3 regions of the Marinobacter sp. KMM 10035 genome follow, and region 3 is predicted to be linked to each of the others. Evidence: predicted binding sites of a transcription regulator. Region 3 holds the regulator's gene; each other region holds the start of a gene.
The links. Region 3 encodes sigma-54, which starts transcription at its own class of promoters, with help from an activator protein. Its sites were predicted from a motif close to ANTGGCATNNANNTTGCTNT; they were not measured.
Positions count from the first base shown of each region.

Region 1: glnA (glutamate--ammonia ligase) is a predicted target of sigma-54. The motif match lies at 1,457-1,476, and genes of this name have one in related genera.
Region 2: flgB (flagellar basal body rod protein FlgB) is a predicted target of sigma-54. The motif match lies at 1,421-1,440, and genes of this name have one in related genera.

Region 1 covers NZ_JBBVMG010000004.1:122,990-126,266, forward strand. The annotation lists gene typA (translational GTPase TypA) at 1-1,049, opposite strand, end outside; gene glnA (glutamate--ammonia ligase) at 1,655-3,058, shown strand; gene AADB16_RS17505 (DUF4124 domain-containing protein) at 3,276-3,277, shown strand, end outside.
Region 2 covers NZ_JBBVMG010000002.1:85,445-88,721, reverse strand. The annotation lists gene AADB16_RS12355 (adenylate/guanylate cyclase domain-containing protein) at 1-537, opposite strand, end outside; gene AADB16_RS12350 (nitroreductase) at 716-1,279, shown strand; gene flgB (flagellar basal body rod protein FlgB) at 1,505-1,900, shown strand; gene flgC (flagellar basal body rod protein FlgC) at 1,935-2,384, shown strand; gene AADB16_RS12335 (flagellar hook assembly protein FlgD) at 2,403-3,080, shown strand; gene AADB16_RS12330 (flagellar hook protein FlgE) at 3,107-3,277, shown strand, end outside.
Region 3 covers NZ_JBBVMG010000001.1:1,762,311-1,765,587, reverse strand. The annotation lists gene lptB (LPS export ABC transporter ATP-binding protein) at 1-517, shown strand, start outside; gene AADB16_RS07935 (RNA polymerase factor sigma-54) at 692-2,227, shown strand; gene hpf (ribosome hibernation promoting factor) at 2,331-2,639, shown strand; gene ptsN (PTS IIA-like nitrogen regulatory protein PtsN) at 2,724-3,194, shown strand; gene rapZ (RNase adapter RapZ) at 3,224-3,277, shown strand, end outside.

The DNA.
Region 1 (3,277 bases), on a different contig from region 3:
CCTTCTTCTACACGCAGGGCAACGTTGTGCAGCAATTCCTTCTCAAGGCGATCCTTGATGTTCCGACTGGTCACAAACTTGCCTTCCTTGCCGCAGAAGGGCGAGTCGTTAACCTGGAAGGTCATGGATACAGTAGGCTCATCTACTGTCAACGGAGGCAACGCCTCAACGTTGTTCATGTCACACAAGGTGTCTGAGATGTAAAGCTGATCCAGGCCACTTACGCACACAATGTCGCCAGCCTGGGCTTCTTGTACTTCCACCCGTTGCAAACCGGAATGCCCCATAATCTTGAGGATGCGGCCCTGGCGCTTTTTGCCGTCAGCACCAATCGCAACAACTGGCGAGTTGGTTGTAATCTTTCCGCGTGCAATACGACCAATACCGATCACACCAAGAAAGCTGCTGTAATCGAGCTGGGATATCTGCATCTGGAAGGGACCTTCCGGATCAACAGACGGCGCGGGCACGTGATCAACGATTGCCTGGAATACGGCATCCATGTTGTCTGCCAGATCCTCATGGTCCAGGCCGGCTACACCGTTCAGGGCGCTGGCATAAACAATCGGGAAATCCAGCTGCTCATCGGTTGCACCGAGGCTGTCAAACAGATCGAAAACCTGGTCTACAACCCAATCCGGGCGCGCGCCCGGGCGGTCAACCTTGTTCACAACCACAATTGGGCGAAGCCCGGCTGCAAAAGCCTTTTGGGTTACAAAGCGGGTCTGGGGCATGGGGCCGTCGATGGAATCTACCACCAGCAGCACGCAATCAACCATGCTCATCACTCGTTCCACTTCGCCGCCAAAATCCGCGTGCCCAGGGGTGTCTACAATATTGATGTCGTAGCCATTCCACTTAAGGGCGGTGTTTTTGGCAAGAATAGTAATGCCCCGCTCTTTTTCCTGGTCGTTGGAATCCATGACGCGCTCGTTCTCGAGCTCTTTGCGATCCAGGGTGCCGGACAGACGCAGCAGTTTGTCTACAAGCGTGGTCTTACCATGGTCAACGTGGGCGATAATGGCGATATTACGAAGTTTTTCAATCACAAATTTATTCCTGAGAAATGCACTCAATGATCCAAGAAAGCCATTCAGGGACAACCCCGCACACGCCATCTCAAATCTGTAAAATGGATTCATCCACTGGAACCTGGCGGCCCAGCGCCCTGCATGTCGCGCCCAGGCTAATAGCCTGAGCCCATGCAGAGAAAATGAAGCGGCGCGCAGTATATCGAAAACACTGCACCGTTAATATGCAGAAGAACGCCTATTTCTTAATCAATTTCACGAAGCGATCTCATCGCACCAACTTGGTGCAGAATGTCGAGCCAGCCTCGCCTCTCGCACCATTATGGCGCACATCGTGCCCGTTAAGCCAATCACTCCCGTCGCCGCCAGCTCCGAGTACCGCCCAAAGACGCCATAAATGTTCAGATCCTGGGCAACCATTCAAAACTGGCAAGCGCCTTGCTTTAATCCACCTATCAGGTTTTTTAAACCTTCTGCTCAGCGCAAATGTGAAGGTAAGAACCAACAGCTTTTGTTAAGCTGCGCAGACCTGTATACCAGACCGGAGTTAAGCCCCCACAGAGCGATCCGGAACAAAGATCACGAATACGCCCGCGGTGCGGGAATACATACGGAGCATGCACATGTCCAAGACAGTTGATTTGATTAAAGAGCACGAAGTGAAGTGGGTTGATATGCGCTTCACCGACAGCCGCGGTAAAGAGCAGCACGTCACCATACCTGCAACTGAAGTCAACGAAGACTTCTTCGCCGAAGGCAAGATGTTTGACGGCTCCTCCATTGCCGGCTGGAAAGGCATCAACGAATCCGACATGATCCTGATGCCGGATGACAGCAGCTCCGTACTTGACCCCTTCACCGAAGAAAGCACCGTCAACATCACCTGCGACATTGTTGAGCCTTCTACCATGCAAGGCTATGAGCGGGACCCACGCTCTGTTGCCCGCCGGGCAGAGGAATACCTGAAATCCACAGGCATCGCAGACGGCGCGCTGTTTGGCCCGGAGCCGGAATTTTTCGTTTTCGATTCGGCCAAGTGGAAAACCGATATGCAGGGCTCCATGTATTCGCTTCACTCTGAAGAAGCGGCCTGGGTTTCCGGCGACGACTTTAATGGCAACAACATCGGCCACCGCCCTGGTGTGAAAGGCGGTTATTTCCCCGTACCACCCGTCGACAGTCTGCACGACCTGCGGGGCGCAATGTGCGCAGCTATGGAATCCATGGGCCTGGTTATTGAAGTACACCACCATGAAGTGGGAACAGCTGGCCAGTGTGAAATCGGTGTTGGCCCAAACACACTGACCAAAAAAGCAGACGAAGTTCAAATTCTTAAGTACTGCGTACACAACGTTGCCCACGCCTACGGCAAAACTGCGACCTTCATGCCCAAGCCGGTAGTCGGTGATAACGGCTCAGGCATGCACGTCCACATGAGCTTGAACAAAGACGGCAAAAACCTGTTTGCAGGCGACAGCTATGCGGGCCTGAGTGAAATGGCGCTGTTCTACGTTGGCGGGATCATCAAACACGCCAAAGCCTTGAACGCGTTCACCAACCCGGCCACAAACAGCTATAAGCGCCTGGTTCCCCATTACGAAGCGCCAGTCATGCTGGCTTATTCTGCGCGCAACCGCTCTGCATCCATCCGTATTCCGTATGTCACTAGCCCGAAAGCACGCCGTGTGGAAGTGCGCTTCCCTGATCCGGCTGCCAACCCATACCTGGCGTTTGCTGCGCTGATGATGGCCGGCCTTGATGGTATCCAGAACAAGATTCACCCTGGCGACGCCATGGACAAGGATCTGTACGACCTGCCGAAAGAAGAAGCGCTAAGCATCCCCAAGGTGGCAGAGACACTGCAGGAAGCCCTGGACGCCTTGAAAGCAGACCATGAGTTCCTGACCCGTGGTGGAGTATTTACAGAAGATATGATTCAGGGCTACATTGACCTGAAGCGCGGTGAAGTTGAGCGTATCAACATGACTACTCACCCGGTTGAGTTCGAACTCTACTATTCGTGCTAAAAGTCTTGCCGCAGCCCACTAAAAGCTGCACTGGCACTGAATAGTCCTAGCAAAAGCCCCGCTCTCACAAGCGGGGCTTTTTTGTAGCGAGATTTTGTGATCCTCGACACAACACCGCAGCTCTTAACGATATGTAATCATCATCTCCCCACCACCGCATTGAAAAGGCCCGCCCGGCCATTGATAATCAGACTACATATTACTGTAGGCTGCACTTAT
Region 2 (3,277 bases), on a different contig from region 3:
GTAGAAGCCAGCCGCTAGTATGGAGAACAGGCTTGTAAATAAAGGTGACTGGAACGAATCTGCGGGCCCCACCAAGGCCAAAAAAGCCAAAGCGGAGATGAGCATATACACGCAGCCGATGAGCCACTGTCGAATCCCACCAATGATCAGCGCGCTGAACATCACCATAAGCCCGGCACAAGCGGATGGAATGGCAATCAGCCCGATGCATCCCATGAAACTGCCGCCGATCACGGAGTCGACCATCAGCATTTTTTGTCGAATGCGGGAGGAGTTTTTCAAAAACGTACGACGGCTTAACAGGTGCGCAATGTGGGGCCACATCAAGGCGCCGGCAACCAGCCACAAATGCCATGTTTGGAACACTTCCTCCCAAACGCCCACAGTAATAATGATGGCTGTGGCCGTATACGCCAGCACTCGCCCGCTGTAGTCGGGCATCGGGGGAATCACTACCGGTCTGTTCTGAGCATCGGATGCCAGAGATTTCCCCAAGCTATTGCTGGCATTGCGCAGATCTGCCGGAGCACTCATCATGTATGCTGATCACTCATGGTGCTGGAACCATTCAAATTTATTTGTAGTTTGTAAGGCACGTTTGAGAGTAAAGATTGGAAGTACGACTAAAGGTTAGCAGTATTACGTATAACCCACAATTCGCTGGCACGGTTTGAATGCTAACGGGCCAGTGTTCTGTTATTGGAAAATTATCGATATGAGTTCAGTCACTGACTTTTTGCTCAACAGGGCATCTGAGCCACGGCTGGAAGCGCCAGCTCCTGATGCCGCAATACTTGACCGCGCCTTTACTTGTGCAGCCCGGGCACCAGACCATGCATTGCTGCGCCCATGGCGTTATCTGGTGATTGAGGGTGAGGGTCTGGATGCCCTGGGTGAGGTGCTTGCGGTGGGCTACTCCGATTTAAGGGGTAAGACCGACGAAAAAAAGCTCGACATCATACGCAATAAGGCGCATCGATCCCCCATGATTATTGTTGGAATTGCGTCCCCTAAGCCCCATCCAAAAGTTCCTGAAGTTGAACAGATACTCTCAGCCGGCGCCAGCATGAGCTATCTTGGACTTGCCCTTCAGGATGCCGGCTATGGGGTTATGTGGCGCACCGGTGAACTGGTCTACAATCGCTTGGTTCTGGAAGGGCTGGGCCTTGAACAGGGAGAATCTATAATCGGTTTTCTCTATACAGGTACCGTGTCGTCGAACAAGCCTGCAGTCCCAAGGCCTGAGCTGTCGGAATTTGTTGCCCGTTGGCCAGCGTAACAACAGGTCTGCTTCCCCTGCCGATTCAGCGGGGGAAGCAGCTTGCCGCTTTCATCAGGCTTTGCCGCTTCTTTATCTGCATCATTATTCCCCGCACCTCTGTAATCCCCTAAGACACCCGAATTCAGCGTACTTCCAAAATCTGGCATCAGCATTGCTTTAGTTCTGCCATAGAACGAAACCGGCAAAGCCAAATATTGCTGGTGACAGTATTTCGGAGGTTGTATGGCAATCACTTTTGATAGAGCTCTTGGCATTCACCAGCATGCGCTGCACGCCAGGGTTCAGCGTGCGGAAATTCTGGCGAACAATCTTGCCAACGCCGATACGCCGGGTTTTAAAGCCCGTGACGTGGACTTTCAGGCCATGATGCAGAAAGCCCAGGACAGCATGAGCGGTATCAGCATGGAGAAAACCCACGCAGGCCATATGGATACCTCTGCCGGTGGCGATTCAGATTTGCTGTATCGGGAGCCAGACCAGCCTTCGGTAGATGGCAATACGGTGGATGCCCAGGCAGAGCAGACCCGGTTCATGCGCAATGCGATGGATTACCAGGCGAGCTTCCAGTTTTTGAACAGTAAATTTACCGGCCTGACCAAAGCCCTGAAAGGCGAGTAATCCGCGGTTCCACGATTTGTGAAGGAGAATCACCATGTCCCTGGGCAACATATTTGATATCGCCGGCTCCGGCATGACAGCGCAATCGTTGAGGTTGAATACCACCGCCTCAAACATCGCGAACGCCGAGACAGCGAGTTCCAGCACCGACACGACCTATCGTGCGCGCAAGCCGGTTTTCTCTGCTATCCAGCAGTCCATGATGAATCCGGGCCAGCAGGGATTTGGGGCTCAGGCAGGAGAGGGTGCTGGTGCAGGCGTTCGTGTTGAGGGCATTGTTGAGAGCGATGCCGAGCTGCAGATGCGTTACGAGCCACATCACCCGGCCGCTAATGAAGATGGCTATGTGTACTACCCCAACGTGAACGTGGTGGAAGAAATGGCAGACATGATGTCTTCCTCAAGAAGCTTTCAAATGAACGTGGACATTATGAACACGGCAAAATCCATGATGCAGCGCATCCTGACACTTGGTCAGCAGTAACGGGGCGGGGATTCAATCATGAGTGCAGTTAACGCAACACAAGCCTCAGATGTACTGGCGAACTACAGAAGCCAGCCACAGAGCGGCGCCAGCGGCAAGGGCGAACTCGGCAAGAATGAGTTCATGGAGCTTATGCTGGCGCAGCTTAAAAACCAGAACCCGTTGGAGCCCCAGGACAACGGCGAGTTTATTTCCCAGCTTGCTCAGTTCAGCTCGCTGGAAGAAATGCAGAAACTGTCGGGCACTGTTGAAGACGTGGTAGGGCAGTTCCGCTCCACGCAGGCGCTGCAGGCCTCTGCAATGGTTGGCAAGACGGTTCTGGCGCCTTCGGAAGTCGGTATTCTTGGAGCGGAGGGTGAAATCTCCGGCAATATTCAGGTGCCGGCATCCACCGGTGGCGTGCGCTTGTCTATCCAGAGCCCCAGTGGCGAACTGGTGCGGCAGATTGATCTTGGCAGCAGTTCTGCCGGGGTCAAAGCGTTCAGCTGGGACGGTAAGGATGGCAACGGCAACAGTTTGCCGCCCGGGCCTTATCGAATTGTGGCTGAAGCCTCGTATCCGCAGGGTAGCGTGCAGCTTCCGACTCTGGTCAGTGCAAACGTAGACAGCGTGTCACTTGGGCAAAATGGGTCAGTTACTTTAAACCTGGCAGGCATGGGCTCTATTGCTCTGTCAGATGTACAACAAATCAATTAATACCGGTGTCAGACCAGGGGTGAATTATGGCTTTTAATACGGGGCTCAGTGGCCTGCGGGCTGCAGCGGTAGATCTGGATGTTACGGGCAATAACATTGCCAACGCCAGCACAGTGGGGTTTAAAGGGAGCAGGGTTCAGTTTGGCGACCTGTATGCCAGCGGCTTTCTGAGCGGCGGCTCCAACCCGATTGGCGAC
Region 3 (3,277 bases):
GCCCATGCATGGCCGGGCGCGCAAAGGCATTGGGTACCTGCCCCAGGAGGCGTCTGTATTCCGCAAGCTGTCAGTGCGCGACAACATCATGGCGATTCTTGAAACCCGCAAGGGTCTGAGCCGAGCCGAGCGCCTGAGCAAGGTTGAACAGTTACTGGAAGAGTTCCACATTACCCACATTCGTGACAGTCTGGGGATGGCCCTTTCCGGCGGCGAACGGCGTCGGGTAGAAATTGCACGCGCTCTGGCCATGGAGCCCGCCTTCATCCTGCTGGATGAACCCTTTGCCGGGGTAGACCCCATTTCCGTCAGCGATATCAAACAGATTATTCGCCACCTAAGGGACAAGGGCATCGGTGTACTGATCACCGATCACAACGTGCGCGAAACTCTGGATATCTGCGAGAACGCGTACATCGTTTCCGGCGGGCACATAATAGCTTCCGGAAATGCCGAAACCATCCTTGCCAATCAGCAGGTAAAAGAAGTTTATCTTGGCAATGAGTTCCGGCTGTAAGCTTTGCTTTCAGCATGGCGGCGCGCCCGCTCGATTGTGTTGCCGACCCGGAGCAAGTAAACTCGGCAGAGAACTTGCTAGGATAATCTTTTTTGGCGGCAAGTAGCCGTGACACAAAGAATTTTTAGCCGAAGCAAGAAATTTAGATCGGGTATAAGTGACGGATCCTGAGCGATGGTTATGAAAGCCTCATTACAATTAAAGCTGGGTCAGAGCCTGACTATGACGCCCCAGCTGCAACAGGCGATCAGGCTTTTACAGTTATCAACCCTCGACCTCCAGCAGGAAATCCAGCAAGCACTGGAATCCAATCCCTTGCTGGAATCCCAGGATGACGACGATCAGATTGATGCACCTGCTGCGGATAGCGAGCAGAGCCACGACGACACTTCGAACCTTAACAGTTCAGAGACAGCCTCCGATTCGTCCAATTCTGATTGGGATGAAAGCGAAAACGGGCCAGACTGGCAAACTGAAAACGAAATCCCTGACACAATCCCGGACGACCTTCCCGTCGATACCGCGTGGGACGATATCTATCAGTCCGCCCCTGCTCCTGCAGCGCGCAACGAAGACGAAAGCGACCACGATTTCGAGACCCGTAACTCCCCAAGTGAAACCCTTAGGGACCATCTTGAGTGGCAGTTGAACCTTACGCCCATGACGGAACGGGACCAGGCTATTGCTCACGCGCTTATGGACGCAGTAGACGAGCAAGGCTACCTCACAAGCCCTTTGGAAGAGATCTACAGCGGCCTGACGAACGATTCCGATGACGACCCTCTGGAGATGGACGAAGTAGAGGCCGTGCTACGCCGACTGCAGTTCTTCGATCCGCCGGGCGTTTTTGCCCGAGATCTCCAGGACTGCCTGCTGATCCAGCTAAATCAGTTGCCACCGGAAACACCCTGGCTTGCTCAGGCACGGTTGGTGATCACACATTATATAAACCTGCTGGGCAACCGTGACTACGCCCAGCTACTTCGCCGCAGTCGCCTTAAAGAGGACCAACTGCGCGATGTGCTGGCACTAATTACCAGCCTCAACCCGCGCCCGGGAGACATCATTGATCGCACCGAGCCGGACTATGTTATTCCCGACGTGATCGTGCGCAAACACAATGACCGCTGGCGCGTTGAACTGAATCCTGAAATTGCGCCGCGCATACGCGTGAATGCGAGCTATGCTTCATTAATAAAGCGGGCGGATAGTAGCGCAGATAACACCTACCTGCGCGACCAGCTTCAGGAGGCAAAGTGGTTCATCAAGAGTCTGCAAAGCCGAAACGAAACGCTGCTAAAGGTTGCAACCCGGATTGTTGAATACCAACAGGGTTTCCTGGACCATGGCGAAGAAGCGATGAAGCCGCTGATTCTTTCGGATATCGCCCAGCTTGTGGAAATGCACGAATCCACCATTTCCCGTGTGACCACGCAAAAATATATGCACACACCCCGGGGCGTTTTTGAACTGAAATATTTTTTCTCCAGCCATGTCAGCACCGACGAAGGCGGAGAGTGCTCATCAACGGCTATTCGAGCAATGATCAAAAAACTGATTGCTGCAGAAACACCGAAAAAGCCGTTGAGTGATAACAAGATTGCAGCCATGCTGGGAGAAGAAGGGATCAAAGTGGCGCGACGCACGGTTGCAAAATACCGCGAGGCCATGAACATTCCCCCCTCAAACGAACGCAAGCGGCTGGTGTAAATCTGGCGCGTCGAACAGTTTCAAGTGGTTTTCGCTGGTGCAGCCATGCGCCAGCACTCAGACCGGCTCCCAGAGCCGGAAAGAATGACAACAGGAGACGTCTATGCAACTCAACATTTCAGGCCGTCACGTAGAGCTGACTCCCGCTTTGAAAGACTATGTAGCCGAAAAGTTTGAACGACTCGAGCGGCACTTCGACCACATCAGCAACTGCCAGGTAACATTGGAAGTAGATAAGGTTCGGCAGATTGCAGATGCGACGCTCCACGTGGTTGGTGGTGAGATTCACGCAAAGGCGGAAAACGAGGACATGTACGCAGCCATCGACGGGCTCGTCGACAAGCTGGATCGACAGATCCTCAAGCACAAAGAAAAGACTGTAGACAGGATGCAGGGACACACCGCCCGCTAGGCGAGTGTTTTCAGGCATGTCATCTAATCAAGCTGCGGCGCGGTCTACGCGTCGCAGCTTTTTTCACGGAAGCGCGGTCGATTCATGAGCGACACATCCCTGACAATAGACAACATCCTTGTGCCGGAGCTGACCCTGTGCAATGTGCCCGCATCAAGCAAAAAGCGGGTGCTGGAGACCATTGCCGAGCAGATTCGCGAGCACAATGATTCGGTCAACGAAAGTCAGATCTTCAACAATCTGATTGCCCGAGAGCGGCTTGGGAGCACCGGAATAGGCCAGGGGATAGCCATCCCCCATTGCCGTCTCGAAGGCCTTGAACAGGTTATCGGTGTGCTGATGACCCTGGAAGAAGCCGTCGAATTTGACGCAATAGACAACCAGCCGGTGGACCTTCTGTTTGCACTGATCGTGCCCAAAGAAGCTACCAGCGAGCATCTTGAGCTGCTTAGCCAACTCGCCGAGAAATTTAACGAACGCTCATTCTGCGACGCTCTCAGGCAGTGCGAAGATGCGCACACACTTTTCCAACGCATGACAGCCACCAGTGGCTGATATCCACCCGGGCAACAGGTTATTTCACTATGAAGCTGATCATCGTCAGTGGCCGGTCAGGTTCCGGCAAGAGTACCGCTCTG